Regions from separate parts of the Mesorhizobium sp. P2_D1 genome, predicted to be linked through region 2. Evidence: predicted binding sites of a transcription regulator. Region 2 holds the regulator's gene; each other region holds the start of a gene.
What was found. Region 2 encodes LexA, which represses DNA repair genes until DNA is damaged. Its sites were predicted from a motif close to TGTTCNNNNTGTGTTCNG; they were not measured.

Region 1 (4,538 bases), on a different contig from region 2:
CGACATCGTGCATGACCCTGCCCGGCAACAGCGTGAAGATGCCGGCCCCGACCAGCGCAAAGACATACAGCGCAATCATCGACTTGCGATGCTTGGCGACGCGATGATTGTGCGCGTGCCACACCGCCAGCGGTACGGCGACCAGCACCAGGATCGACAGGAGATGGATCGGACTGAAAGGACCGACGAGGCGGATCTGATGAATCCAGAAACTCGAGACGGCGATGACCAGCATCAGCGCGGCCCAGACATAGCCCGCAATGCGATGGCGCGGCGTTCCCTTCGGCAGCGCCAGCTGCGTGGCCCCTATCGCCAGTGCGGCGAAAGCCGCAAAGGCATGCCAGGGAACCGGAGAAGGGGCGGCAAGCAGCGGTTGCAGCGACATTGCCGCCTCTCCCGTGGCTGATTGTCCTCAGAACGGGATTTCGTCGTCCAGTTCGCGCGACGAACCACCGCCACCGCCGCTCTTGGCGCCGCCGCCACGATTGAAGCTTTCGCTCGGACTGGACTGCCCGAAATCGGAACCACGGCTGCTGCCACCACCGGCATAGCCGCCAACCTGACCGCCCTCACCCTGGCCGCGTGCGTCGAGCATCTGCAGCTCGCCCCGGAATTTCTGCAGCACGACTTCCGTCGTGTACTTGTCGTTGCCGGTCTGGTCCTGCCATTTGCGCGTCTGCAACTGGCCCTCGACATAGACCTTCATGCCCTTCTTCAGATACTGCTCGGCCACCTTGGCAAGCTGATCGTTGAAGATGACGACGTTGTGCCACTCGGTCTTTTCCTTGCGCTCGCCGGAATTCTTGTCGCGCCAGCTTTCCGACGTCGCAATGCGGATGTTGACGACCGGCTCGCCCGAGTTCAGGCGACGGATTTCCGGATCTGCACCGAGGTTGCCGACCAGAATGACCTTGTTGACGCTACCCGCCATGATATTTCTCCGCGCTCATCCGAAACAAATTTTTGTCGCAGCACCTTACAGGCTGCAGACCATCGCCGCCTGCTATGGCTGGCTTTTCCCACAAGGTTTTTGTTCCCTTTTTGTTCTATGACGCCCGTGGCGTTCTGTCAATGTTTGTCAGCAAGATGTAGTGTTCCGGTCCGAAATTTCCATGAAATCGGGAATGGGTCGGGGGCAATCAATGAACTCCGTCACACATGAGGACCAGCCACGCGAGCAATGGCGAGCAGGTGTGGGAACGCGTATGCATGTGTCGGCAAGCAACGGTGCATCGCAACTTTGCATATTCGAGCAATGGGTCGAGCCCACGGTAGGTGCCCCAACGCATTGGCATCCCGTCGAGGAAGTGCTGACCGTTATCGCCGGCAGGGCCGAGATGTGGATCGACGATGAGCACAACGTCCTGACTTCGGGCCAGTCTCTCGTTGTTCCCGCGAACAGGAAACACGGGTTCAAGAACGTCGGCACCGGAACGCTTCACATCCACGCTGTGCTTGCGTCGCCAATCTTCGAGGCGACGTTTGATGGACCTGCCGGGGTGGTGAGGCGCTGGCTTCCGACCAGCTCGTAAAAACAGCGCTTGCCAAATCAATAAGTATCGACTTATGCTTTTGCCATGATCGAAGCAGAGATTTTCCGCGCCCTTGCCGACCCGACGCGCCGCGCCGTCTTTGAGCAGCTTGCCGCTGGCGAAATGAGCGTCTCGGAATTGCGCAACGGCATGACGGTGTCGCAACCCGCCGTCTCCCAGCATCTGGCGGTGTTGCGCAGCGCTGGCTTGGTGGTCGAGCGGAGAGCGGGCCGCAACGCCTACTACCGCGCCGATCCGCAAGGGCTTGCCCCCTTGCTCTCCTGGATCGAACGCTACCGGACCTTCTGGCCGGAGCGCATCGAAAGGCTGAAGGCGGTTTTGAAGGACATGGATCAATGAAGAGCATGGGATCAATGACAGACCAAAGCCACGCGGACACCAACACTGCGCCCGACGCGATCGAGTTTGAGTGCGACCTGCCGGAGCCGCCGGAAAAGGTGTGGCGGGCACTGACCGTGCCGGAGTTGCTCGCTGCCTGGATGATGCCGAACGACATCAGCCCTGAGACCGGCAGCCGTTTTGCCTTCGCCGGGCCGGACGCGGCGATCGAATGCGAGATCATCGACGCCGAGCCCGAGCGGTTGCTGCGCTATTCCTGGCGCGAGCGGCCGCAGCCAGGCGATGCCGCGCGGCAGGCTGGGCTCGACAGCCCGCTCGACAGCATTGTCACCTTCACACTCGCCCGCACCGTTTCCGGCGGCACGCATCTGCGCATCGTCCATGACGGTTTTGCCCGAACGGCAATGCCCGCCGTTGCCATGGCCGGCGCCGGCTGCAGCCTTTCGCTGGGGTCGCGCAATCCAAGACGGCCGGCCGCCGCGAACACGCCTTTGCTGTTGCTGCGCGCGGCCTGAACAACGAAACGGACGGAGACGAAACAATGAGCGGCCTTGCCAATCTGGTTCCGATGGTGATCGAGCAGTCGAGCCGCGGCGAACGCGCCTTCGACATTTTCTCGCGCCTGCTGCGCGAGCGCATCATCTTCATCAACGGTGAAATCAACGACGACATCTCGGCGTTGGTCTGCGCGCAGATGCTGTCGCTGGAATCGGACAATCCCGACAAGGAGATATCGCTCTACATCAACTCGCCTGGCGGCGTGGTGACCAGCGGTTTCGCCATCTACGACACCATGCAATACATCAGCTGCCCGGTGTCGACAGTGTGCATGGGCTTTGCCGCGTCGATGGCCTCGTTTCTGTTGATGGCGGGCACGGCCGGGCGTCGCATCTCGCTGCCGAACGCCACGATCCTGCTGCATCAGCCGCTGGGTGGATTCCAGGGTCAGGCCTCCGACATCCAGCGCCATGCCGAGCGCATCGGCCAGACAAAGCGGCATATGGCCGAACTCTATGCGCAGCATTGCGGCCGCACCCATGAAGAGGTCGAGCGCACGCTGGACCGCGACCACTTCATGACGGCCCGCGAGGCTCAGGCCTGGGGTCTTGTCGACCATGTTTTCGATACGCGCAAACAGGCCGCGTGAGGCTGAAGCGCGTCGCCGGCTGTCGAAGATTTGACGACGCCGGTCTGGTCGCCTCGTCGACACGCCCCTATAACTGGGCGATGACCGACACTCATCCGTCCAGAACATTGCATCGCGTCATCGCCGTGGTCGTGATCGCTCTTGCCGGCTCCATGAGCGGCACCGCCATTGCCGACGACAGCTCGCCGGCAGCGCGGAAAGGCGCCCTGCCCGGCGTGACCAGCGACTATCGCATCGCCAAGCCGGCTCCGCAGCCCGAACCCGACGACGCATCCCCCAGCAATGGGAACGGCCAGTTCAAGATCGGCAACACGAATGTCAGGATTTCCGGCAGCATCACAGTTGATGTCGGCGCTGGCGCCACCGGGCTGCCGCGCCACTGACTGCATGATCTGTCCAGCGTCGTGCGCCGCGCCATGGTCGACAAAACAAGCCGCGCATGAAAATGGCCCCGCCGTGCTTTGCGCAAACGGTCGGGGCCTTTTTGGATCTCAAATCCAATTTTTGCCGGGAGTGTACTGCCGGCGTTTGATTTCGGATGCTCCGCGGCATTCAGCCGACGATCCGACTAGCAGTCTCTGATTTTTGTGGGATATGGCAGGTCACGGTTTGCCGGGTGGCGCAAACGCTAAACCCTGGCACTTATGCCTGCCGCGGCTCCAGTGACAACTGGAACCCTAGGGGACGATCCGGTGGCGTCATGGCTCCACTCCCTTGTCCGTTGCGACGTGTCGTCCCGAAGCACAAATCGCAGATGCCTGCGGCGTCTCGCAGGCCGCCTCTGGCGGCGAGGCCATCGAAAGACAGCCGGCTTCGGTTGACTTCTGGACACTGCGCCCCTGAGTCGGGGACGTCAACCATCAATAGCCGGTTACCGAAAAACGTGATCACCGGGAGGTTACGTACAAGTCAGTTTTTGCACAGCTTTGTCAGGAGCGTGTTCGGCCTTTGTTCTTTCCGCTTGCCCGTTCACGCGAAAGACGGTTAAACGCCTTTGTCGGGAATTGTGGCGTCTCTCGACGTGGCGGCAAAATTACCTACATAGGGGATGGCCGGGAAAACCCGCCATTCCAGGAAATTCCAGCTTCTGAGGCGGCGACCGGCAATGGCCGACCATAAATACCTTTCCATTCGCGGGGCGCGCGAACACAATTTGAAGAATGTCGATCTCGACTTGCCGCGTGACAGCCTGATCGTCATGACCGGCCTGTCCGGGTCCGGCAAATCGTCGCTCGCCTTCGACACCATCTACGCCGAAGGCCAGCGCCGCTATGTCGAGAGCCTGTCGGCCTATGCGCGGCAATTCCTCGAAATGATGCAGAAGCCGGACGTCGACCAGATCGACGGCCTGTCGCCGGCCATTTCGATCGAGCAGAAGACGACCTCGAAGAACCCGCGTTCGACCGTCGGTACCGTCACCGAAATCTACGACTACATGCGGCTTCTCTTCGCGCGCGTCGGCATCCCCTATTCGCCGGCCACCGGCCTGCCGATCGAAA
Region 2 (4,538 bases):
AACGCGCGTCTTGCCAGACGCCAGTGCGCAGGATGTCTTCCAGCATGTCGACCGCCTGCCAGACATCCTTGTAGCCGATATAGAGCGGCGTGAAGCCGAAGCGGATGGTCGAAGGCGCCCGGAAATCGCCGATCACGCCGCGCTCGATCAAGGCCCGCATCACCTGGTAGCCGCTGGGGTGGATGAATGACACCTGGCTGCCGCGCTCGTTGCCGTTACGCGGGCTTTCAAGCTCGAGCCCGTACGCCCCGCACCTTGCTTCGACCAGCTGGATGAACAGATCGGTCAGCCCGATGCTCTTTTGGCGCACCGCCACCATGTCGACATCGTTCCAGAGGTCCAGGGCGCCCTTGAGCGCCCGCATCGACAACACCGGCTGCGTGCCACACAGGAACCGGCGAATGCCGGTGCCTGCGGCATAGCCTTGTTCGAAGGCGAACGGCCGCGCATGCCCCCACCAGCCGCTGAGCGGCTGATAGACATCACCGTGGTGCCGCTGTGCGGCATAGATGAAGGCTGGCGAACCCGGGCCGCCATTGAGGTACTTGTAGGTGCAGCCGATGGCGAAATCGGCATTGGCAGCGTCGAGTTCGACCGGCAGCGCGCCGGCGGTGTGACAGAGATCCCAGACGATCAGCGCACCAGCCTGATGGGCCTTGCGCGTCAGCGCCGCCATGTCGCGCAACTGGCCGGATTTGTAGTTGACGTGGTTGACCAGGATAACGGCGACGCGCTCGTCGATCAGTTCCTCGATATCAGGCGCGTCGACGCCCTCGAGCCGCAGGACCGTACCCGGCCGCGTCGAAGCAACGCCCTCGGCCATATAGAGATCGGTCGGGAAGCTGTCGCCCTCGGCGACGATGACCGACCGGTCCGGACGCATCGCGAGCGCCGCATGCAGCACCTTGTAGATATTGATCGACGTCGTATCGCAGACCACAGTCTGACCGGCCGCGGCGCCGATCAGGCGTCCGAGCTGGTCGCCGAGCTCGACCGGCATGTCGAACCAGCCGGCGGTGTTCCAGGCACGGATGAGGTCCTGCGCCCATTCCTGTGTGGCGGCCTTGTTCAGTTCGTCGAAGACGGCGGGAGAAGCCGCGCCAAGCGAATTGCCGTCGAGGTAGATCACCCCTTGCGGCAAGACGAAACGATCGCGCATGGAACGCAGCGGGTCCGCGGCATCCATCGCCTCGATTGCAGCGAGATCGGGAGTTGCATTCATGGTCGACTATCCCCGCGCATGGGCGTGCTCAGATGAACATATCAGGCGAAACCGTAGGCGATCATGGGCAGTCCCTTGGGTCTTGTCAAACATTATATATAATTTACGAAATGGAAGGCTTTCATATATAATCACCCGACCAATTGGTACGGATGGTCGGCAATGCTGGACGACGAGCACTTCTCGAAGACAGAGGCAGCCTACAGGTTGCTGCGCCGCGATATCCTCACCACCCGTCTGAAGCCCGGCGCGCCGCTCAAGCTCAGCGCGTTGCGCAACAGCTACGGCATCGGCTGGACACCGCTGCGCGAGGCACTCTCGCGGTTAGAGGCCGAGCGCCTGGTGACCGCCATCAGCAATCGCGGCTTTGCCGTCGCCGCGGTCTCGCGCAACGAGTTGGAAGATCTGTCACGCGCCAGATTGGTGGTTGAACTGCCTCTGCTCCAGGAATCGATTGAGAAAGGCGGCCGTGAATGGGAGGACGCCGTCGTCGCTGCCCACTACCGGCTGTCGCGCAGCAGGACCGCGGTCGACGACCCGTCCGACGAAGTGGTCGACGAATGGGATGAAAAGCACGAGGCTTTCCACGCGGCACTGCTCAGCGCGGCGGCGTCCCCCTGGCTGCTGACCTTCCACTCCACGATCGCGGATCAGTTGCGTCGCCATCACCGCTTTCTTGGCCTGGCGCCAACCTTGCGGGCGGCCGCCGGTCTCCTGTACGGCCACGAAGAGGCCATGGAGGCGTTGCGCCAGGCCGTCGCGATCGAACATCATACCGCGCTCATGGAAGCGGCGCTGGATCGCGACATCGAGCGCGCGAAAACCCTGATGGTTGCCCACATCGGCTACACGCTGCATGTCTATGTCCATGCCGGCGACGGCAGCACAAACAAGCGGTAATGCGGCGAGGAACGATATGGGCAATTCCTCCGCCAAAGTTGGCATTTTGGCTCCCTTTCGTTCACGGGAGCCACGACCGGTGAAGTGAACCGAGCCCCCTTGTCGAGCTCCAGCATTAGCCGAGGCCAAGCCCGACACAGGGTGGGCAGCAGGCCATTAACCATAGCAATTTCAATCCAACCAAGCGCCCGGCGGTGGCAGGCAAGCGTCGATAGCGACCCACTGCCGGGGCGCCGAATAATTTCAGCCGCCTTAACAAGTTCATTAAACTTTAAACGGTTGCGGAACACAACTGGAACAGATAGTGTTTGTTCTGGGTTTGTTTTTCCGATTCTGGTTTTGGGTAACCTGGGGGCTGCCATGCTGACGCGCAAACAACATGAACTGCTGATGTTCATCCACGAACGGCTCAAGGAAAGCGGCATTCCGCCATCCTTCGACGAGATGAAGGAAGCGCTCGACCTTGCCTCCAAATCCGGCATACACCGGCTGATCACGGCGCTGGAGGAGCGCGGCTTCATTCGCCGCCTGCCCAATCGGGCGCGCGCGTTGGAAGTGCTGCGGCTGCCGGATTCGATCGCGCCAGGCCTCAACGCGGCAAAGAAGTTCTCGCCAAGCGTCATCCAGGGCAGCCTCGGTCAAGGCGGCCTTGGCCGGCAACTCAAGCCTGCGTCTTCGCGGATGCCTTCGGCCGGCAATGACGACGACGTGGTTTCCGCCGTGTCGATCCCGGTCATGGGACGCATCGCGGCCGGTGTGCCGATCGACGCCATCCAGCACCAGACGCATTCGATCTCGGTGCCGCCGGACATGATCATGGGCGGCGAACACTATGCCCTGGAGGTCAAGGGCGACTCGATGATCGAGGCCGGCATCTTCGACGGCGATACCGTCATCATCCGCAACGCCGATACAGCCAGCCCTGGTGAGATCATCGTGGCGCTGGTGGATGAAGAGGAAGCGACGCTGAAGCGGTTCCGCCGCAAGGGTGCCTCGATTGCTCTCGAAGCCGCCAACCCGGCCTATGAAACCCGCATTTTCGGACCGGACAGGGTCAAGGTGCAAGGCAAGCTCGTCGGGCTGATCAGGCGCTACTGAGCAGGGCTTGCGACCGGCTTTTCGGGTTTGCGGTAGGGTGGCAGGCCCCTCGCCTCGCGCGAAAACTTGCGCTGCGTGTGCCAGGGCCGGTATGGGCTGTCCACCGCGAAGCTGATCGTCGCAGGCGCGGTGGCCGATTGGCGATCGAAGAAGACGGCCGCGCTACCCTTGCGGGCCAGTTGTCGCTTGGTGATGACGAGCACTAGCGGATTGTGACAGGGGTCATAGGCCGTGGCGTCATTGATGACGATCAGGTCGGCGAAGCCGCAGGCCATCCAGGCCTCCTTTCGGTCTTCGACATGCGCGATGATCGCACCGGATGGATGCTTGGCGAGACAAATGCCCGATGTGCAATAGAAAGGCGCTCCCGACGGCAGCTCGGCGGCATCGGCTATCTCGAATTGCCCGTCTCCTTTGCTGAACACCTCCGGTATGACGATGGTCTCGGATGTCAGCGCGCGTTTCCAGTTGTCGACCGTGAATTCGTTCGGGCGTGCCCGGCTGACGGCGAGTTCGCCACCCCCGATCGGCAGCGCAACCAGCCGGGCGTCCTCCGAGATCAGCACGTCCGGTGCGCGCGTGTCCGAGACGGTCAACAGGCCGGCAAGCGCGAACGGAAGGGCTGCGAGCCGCAGCCATGTCGTGGCCATCGTCGCGATGACCAAGGCAATCGCAACCAGCAGGACGGACTGCTGCGAAATCAACCCGACCGCGTCGACCGGCGAGCGCTGGGAAATCCATCCGGACATGGCGATCATCACCGTCAGGCCTTTGCCCATCACGTAAAGAAAGGGGCCATCGGCGCCAAAGGGCATCGCAAGCGCACTGAGGACGGCGAAAGGCATCACAACCAGCGAGACGTTTGGCATGATGGCCAGATTGGCGAACAGGCTGAGCGGCGACACCCGCTGAAAATGCCAGATGGCAAACAGCGCCGTGGCAGAACCGGCGATGATGGAGGTCATGGCAAGGCCGCCCATCGCCAACAGGAATTTTCTGGTGAGAAAGCCAGGCAGAGATCGCCGTGGCGGCGGCGGTTTCGTTTTCGCCGCACGATGATCAGACCAGCCGGCATAGGCACCGACCAGAGCCGCGGTCGCCGCGAACGACATCTGGAAACTTGGGCCGACCACTTCATGCGGCGACACCAAAATGACCGCGATCGCCGAGATCGCCAGGTTGCGCATGGTCAGCGCCGCCCGATCGAACAGCACGGCAATCAGCATCACCGCCAGCATGATGAAGCTGCGCTCTGCGGCAACGACGACGCCTGAGATGACGAGATAGGCGGCGATCGAGAAAAGCGCGGCGGCCGCGG
Region 3 (4,538 bases), on a different contig from region 2:
CAATGGCGGCCTGCTGCTCTATGGCATGCACCGCGCCGCCCGCCCGGCCGATCGGACGCATCCGCTCGGTCACGGCCGCGAGCTTTATTTCTGGAGTTTCATCGTCGCCCTTCTGGTCTTCGCGCTGGGCGCCGGCGTCTCCTTCTACGAAGGTGTGATCCACATCATGGCGCCGGAGCCGGTCGTCAACGCCAAGGTGAACTACATCGTTCTTGGCCTGTCCTTCCTGTTCGAGGGCAGCTCCTGGCTGGTGGCGCTGAAGGAGTTCCGCCAGCAGAAGGGCAAGCAGGGCTGGCTGCAGGCCGTGCAGTCGAGCAAGGACCCCAGCGTCTACACCGTGCTGTTCGAGGACAGCGCCGCCTTGCTCGGCCTGATCGTCGCCTTTACCGGCATCCTTGCGGCGGAACTGCTGGAGATGCCGGAGCTCGACGGCGCCGCCTCGATCGGCATTGGGTTGATCCTGGGCGCGACGGCGATCTTCCTGGCCCGCGAAAGCAAGGGTCTGCTGATCGGCGAGCCGGCCTCCCCAGAGGTGCAGAGACACGTGCTGGCGATCGTCCAGCAGGATCCGGCGGTGCAGCAGGCGAACGGCGTTCTGACCGTCCACATGGGACCGCAAGAGATCGTCGCTGCTCTCAGCATCGAGTTCGAGGATCACCTGACGGCGCCGGAGATTGAAGCCTGTGTGGAGCGCCTGGAGGCGCGGCTGAAAACAGAGATGCCGGAGATCGCCAGGCTGTTCGTCAAGCCGCAGACCACCGGGACCTGGGAACAGCGGCGCAAGATTGTTGAAGCCGCGTCAGGAGACGAGCCGGATCAGGCCGGTTAAGATGTCGGCGAAGCAGGGAGAAACAAAATGAAAATCGACGGCGGCTGCCATTGCGGCGCTATCACCTACGAGGCGGAGGTCGACGCGGAAAAGACCTCGATCTGCCACTGCACTGACTGCCAGAAACTGACCGGCACGGCCTTTCGGGTGACTGTTCCGGCGCCTGAGGATCACTACCGGATCACCAACGGTACGCCGAAAATCTATATCAAGACCGGGGCAAGCGGCGCCAAGCGCGCCCAGGCTTTTTGTGCCGACTGCGGCTCGCACCTTTACGCCACCTCGGTTGGAGATGGTCCAAAGGTCTATGGAATTCGAGCGGGAACCGCGCGGCAACGCGAGGATTTGGTCCCGACACAGCAGAAATGGCACAGTTCAGCGCTGCACTGGCTGCCGGAATTCCAGGGCATGACCACCGTGGAGGAGCAGTAGCGCCGCTGCGGCGTCAGTCGTCGCCTTCGACGACCCTCAGCCTGAGCTGCCCGGTCTTCGAATCGGCGACGCGGGTCCCTGTCTCGACCTTCGCGGTTGCAGCCCGTGATGCGGCTTCGGGGCCAGCCTCACCGTCGGGCTGCTCACCGAACTCCAGCGCCTCGATCTTCTGGCCGCGCCTGGTGACCTTCGACGTCGAGACGAGGATGTCGTCGATGTCCTTGGCCGACTGGCCGAAATGGACCTGCAGCTTGCGCACCCGCTCGTCGACGCGCGCAACGTCTTCCATCAGCCGGATGACCTCGCCCTGAATCAGATGCGCCTGTTCGCGCATGCGGGCGTCCTTGAGGATGGCCTGGATGACCTGGATCGACAGCATCAGCAGCGACGGCGAGACGATGACGACGCGGGCGCGGTGCGCCTTGTGGACGATGGCCTCGAAATTCTCGTGAATCTCGGCGAACACCGATTCCGACGGCACGAACATGAAGGCGGTGTCCTGCGTCTCGCCCTGGATCAGATATTTCTCGGATATATCACGGACATGGATCTCGATGTCGCGGCGGAAGGCCTGGGCAGCAACCTTCTGCAGGTCGGCGCCATCGGCGGCGCGGATGGCGTTCCAGGCTTCGAGCGGAAATTTGGCATCGATGGCAAGCGACGGCGCGCCATTCGGCATCTTCACCAGGCAGTCCGGCCGGCTGCCGTTCGACAGCGTTGCCTGGAACTCGTAGGCGCCATGGGGCAGGCCGTCGGCAACGATCGCCTCCATGCGCGACTGGCCGAAGGCGCCGCGCGTCTGCTTGTTGGAAAGGATCGCCTGCAACTGCACGACCTGGCCGGCAAGCGACTGGATGTTGCCTTGCGCGGTGTCGATGATCGCCAGCCGTTCCTGCAATTTGGCCAGGCTCTCATGCGTGGATTTGGTCTGCTCGGTCATGGTCTGGCCGATGCGGCCGGTCATGGCGTCGAGGCGCTGGCCGATCGACTGCGTCAGCTCGGCTTGGCGTGCTCCGAACACTTCGGCGATGGCGCCCATGCGGCCCTGCATCTCGGCCTGGCTTTGCAAAATGCCGGCCATCCGCGCCTCGGCGTCGCGGGCATGATCGGCGGCCTCAGCGGCGGCGACGGCGCGCGCCTTGGCCGAACGCCACAGCGCGATGACAAGCGCCACGAACAGGCCGACAAACAGCAATGCGCCGACGGCCAGCGCATGGCCGAGCGTGATCGTGGAGGCGCCAAGCCGGGCGACAGGCTCCGAAAGGATGGATGTCAGATCATTCATGTGGACAGCATAGCCGATTCGCGGGGCTGGCACAGATCAAAACGTGAACGGCGCCCCGGCGCCCCGGTTGACGCTTTTCGCTGGAGGTCTTAGGTGGAACGCCATGCCGATCAAGCCGCTCATCATCCTTCCCGACCCCATCCTGCGCCAGGTTTCCAAGCCCGTGGAGCGCGTCGACGGGCCTTTGCGCAAATTAGCCGACGACATGCTGGCGACCATGTATGACGCGCCCGGCATCGGTCTGGCGGCAATCCAGATCGGCGAACCGGTGCGCATGCTGGTGATCGATCTGGCCAAGGAAGACGAGACGCCGGCACCGCATGTCTTCATCAACCCGGAAATCCTGAGCAGCGCCGACACGCGCTCCGTCTACGAGGAAGGCTGCCTGTCGATCCCGGACTACTATGCCGAGGTCGAACGCCCGGCAGCCGTGCGGGTCAATTATCTCGACCGCGACGGCAAGCTGCAGGAGATCGAGGCCGAGGGGCTGATGGCGACCTGCCTGCAGCATGAGATCGACCACCTCAATGGCGTCTTGTTCATCGACCACATCTCGAAGCTGAAGCGCGACATGGTGGTGAAGAAGTTCAAGAAGCTCGCCAGGGACAAGGCGCCAGGCAAGATGGTGGGATAGGGGAAATGCCCCTTCGCGTCATCTTCATGGGCACGCCGGAGTTTTCGGTGCCGGCGCTGCGTGCCATCGCCGAGGCCGGACATGAAGTTGCTGCCGTCTATACGCAGCCGCCGCGCGCCGCCGGACGGCGCGGGCTTGAGCTGACGCCGTCGCCGGTACAGCGCGAGGCGGAGCGGCTGGGCATCGAGACACGCACACCGGTATCGCTCAAAGGCGGGGCCGAGCAGGCCGCTTTCCGCGCCCTGCGGGCCGATGTCGCAGTGGTCGTCGCTTATGGCCTGCTGCTGCCGAAGGCAGTTCTGGAGGCCCCCCGGCTTGGCTGCATCAACGGCCATGCCTCGCTTTTGCCGCGCTGGCGGGGTGCCGCGCCGATCCAGCGCGCGATCATGTCCGGGGACAGCGAAACCGGCATGATGGTGATGCGCATGGAAGTGGGCCTGGACACCGGCCCGGTGGCAATGGTTGAAAAATGCGCCATCGAACCCGATATGACTGCCGGCGATCTGCATGATCGGTTGATGAGTGTCGGTGCTGCACTGATGGTGGAAGCGCTGGCGCGACTGGAAAGGAACACCCTGACATTTACCGCACAAGCGGTGGAAGGGGTGACCTACGCCAAAAAAATCGATAAATCTGAGACTCGCTTGGACTGGACTCGCTCGGCGAGCGAAGTGCACAATACCATTCGTGGCCTGTCGCCCTTTCCCGGGGCTTGGTCCGAGATTGCAATTGGCGGCCGCCCGGAGCGGCTGAAACTGCTTCGCTCGACGCTATCGCAAGGCGCCGGCGAGTCGGGAGGAATTCTCGATGACCGGCTGACGGTCGCCTGCGGGGCAGGCGCGATCAGTCTGGTCGAAGTTCAACGGGCGGGCGGAAGGCCCGCTGCCGCGTCGGAATTCCTGCGCGGGGCCAAGATCGAAAAAGGAATGAAATTCTCATGAGCATGATGTCGATACGCGCGGCGACGCCGCGGGATCGCGAGGCCATCCGCCTCGTCGAGGAACACGCTTTCGGCCAGCAGGCGGAGGCCGGACTGGTCGACGCGCTGGTGACCGGCGGCGACGCCGTTGCCGAACTGGTGGCGGAAGAGGACGGCCAGGTGGTCGGCCATATCCTGTTTTCGCGACTGTTCGTGCAGAGCGGCGGCAAGAACTTTGCGGCCGTGGCGCTCGCGCCGCTGGCGGTCGAGCCCTCGTTCCATGGCAGCGGCATTGGCGGCGCGCTGATCCGCGAGGCGCATATCCGCCTCAGGGATGCCGGCGAGACGCTGGCCGTGGTGCTGGGTGATCCGGCCTATTACAGCCGTTTCGGCTACACCCATGCCCGCGCCGAAAAGTTCGAGAGCGAGTACCAGAGCG

Region 1: AC1D0I_RS11470 (single-stranded DNA-binding protein) is a predicted target of LexA. The motif match lies at 1,032-1,049, and genes of this name have one in related genera.
Region 3: AC1D0I_RS03615 (DNA recombination protein RmuC) is a predicted target of LexA. The motif match lies at 2,579-2,596, and genes of this name have one in related genera.

What each region holds. Positions count from the first base shown of each region.
Region 1 is NZ_JBFUDZ010000012.1:10,598-15,135, forward strand. Features, by position in the region: gene AC1D0I_RS11465 (DUF2306 domain-containing protein) at 1-385, opposite strand, end outside; gene AC1D0I_RS11470 (single-stranded DNA-binding protein) at 413-931, opposite strand; gene AC1D0I_RS11475 (cupin domain-containing protein) at 1,143-1,532, shown strand; gene AC1D0I_RS11480 (ArsR/SmtB family transcription factor) at 1,578-1,892, shown strand; gene AC1D0I_RS11485 (SRPBCC family protein) at 1,907-2,407, shown strand; gene AC1D0I_RS11490 (ATP-dependent Clp protease proteolytic subunit) at 2,434-3,039, shown strand; gene AC1D0I_RS11495 (hypothetical protein) at 3,036-3,422, shown strand; gene uvrA (excinuclease ABC subunit UvrA) at 4,145-4,538, shown strand, end outside.
Region 2 is NZ_JBFUDZ010000038.1:30,628-35,165, reverse strand. Features, by position in the region: gene kynU (kynureninase) at 1-1,222, opposite strand, end outside; gene AC1D0I_RS23640 (GntR family transcriptional regulator) at 1,385-2,122, shown strand; gene lexA (transcriptional repressor LexA) at 2,483-3,220, shown strand; gene AC1D0I_RS23630 (ComEC/Rec2 family competence protein) at 3,214-4,538, opposite strand, start outside.
Region 3 is NZ_JBFUDZ010000002.1:218,937-223,474, forward strand. Features, by position in the region: gene AC1D0I_RS03605 (cation diffusion facilitator family transporter) at 1-829, shown strand, start outside; gene AC1D0I_RS03610 (GFA family protein) at 857-1,261, shown strand; gene AC1D0I_RS03615 (DNA recombination protein RmuC) at 1,275-2,546, opposite strand; gene def (peptide deformylase) at 2,650-3,180, shown strand; gene fmt (methionyl-tRNA formyltransferase) at 3,186-4,121, shown strand; gene AC1D0I_RS03630 (GNAT family N-acetyltransferase) at 4,118-4,538, shown strand, end outside.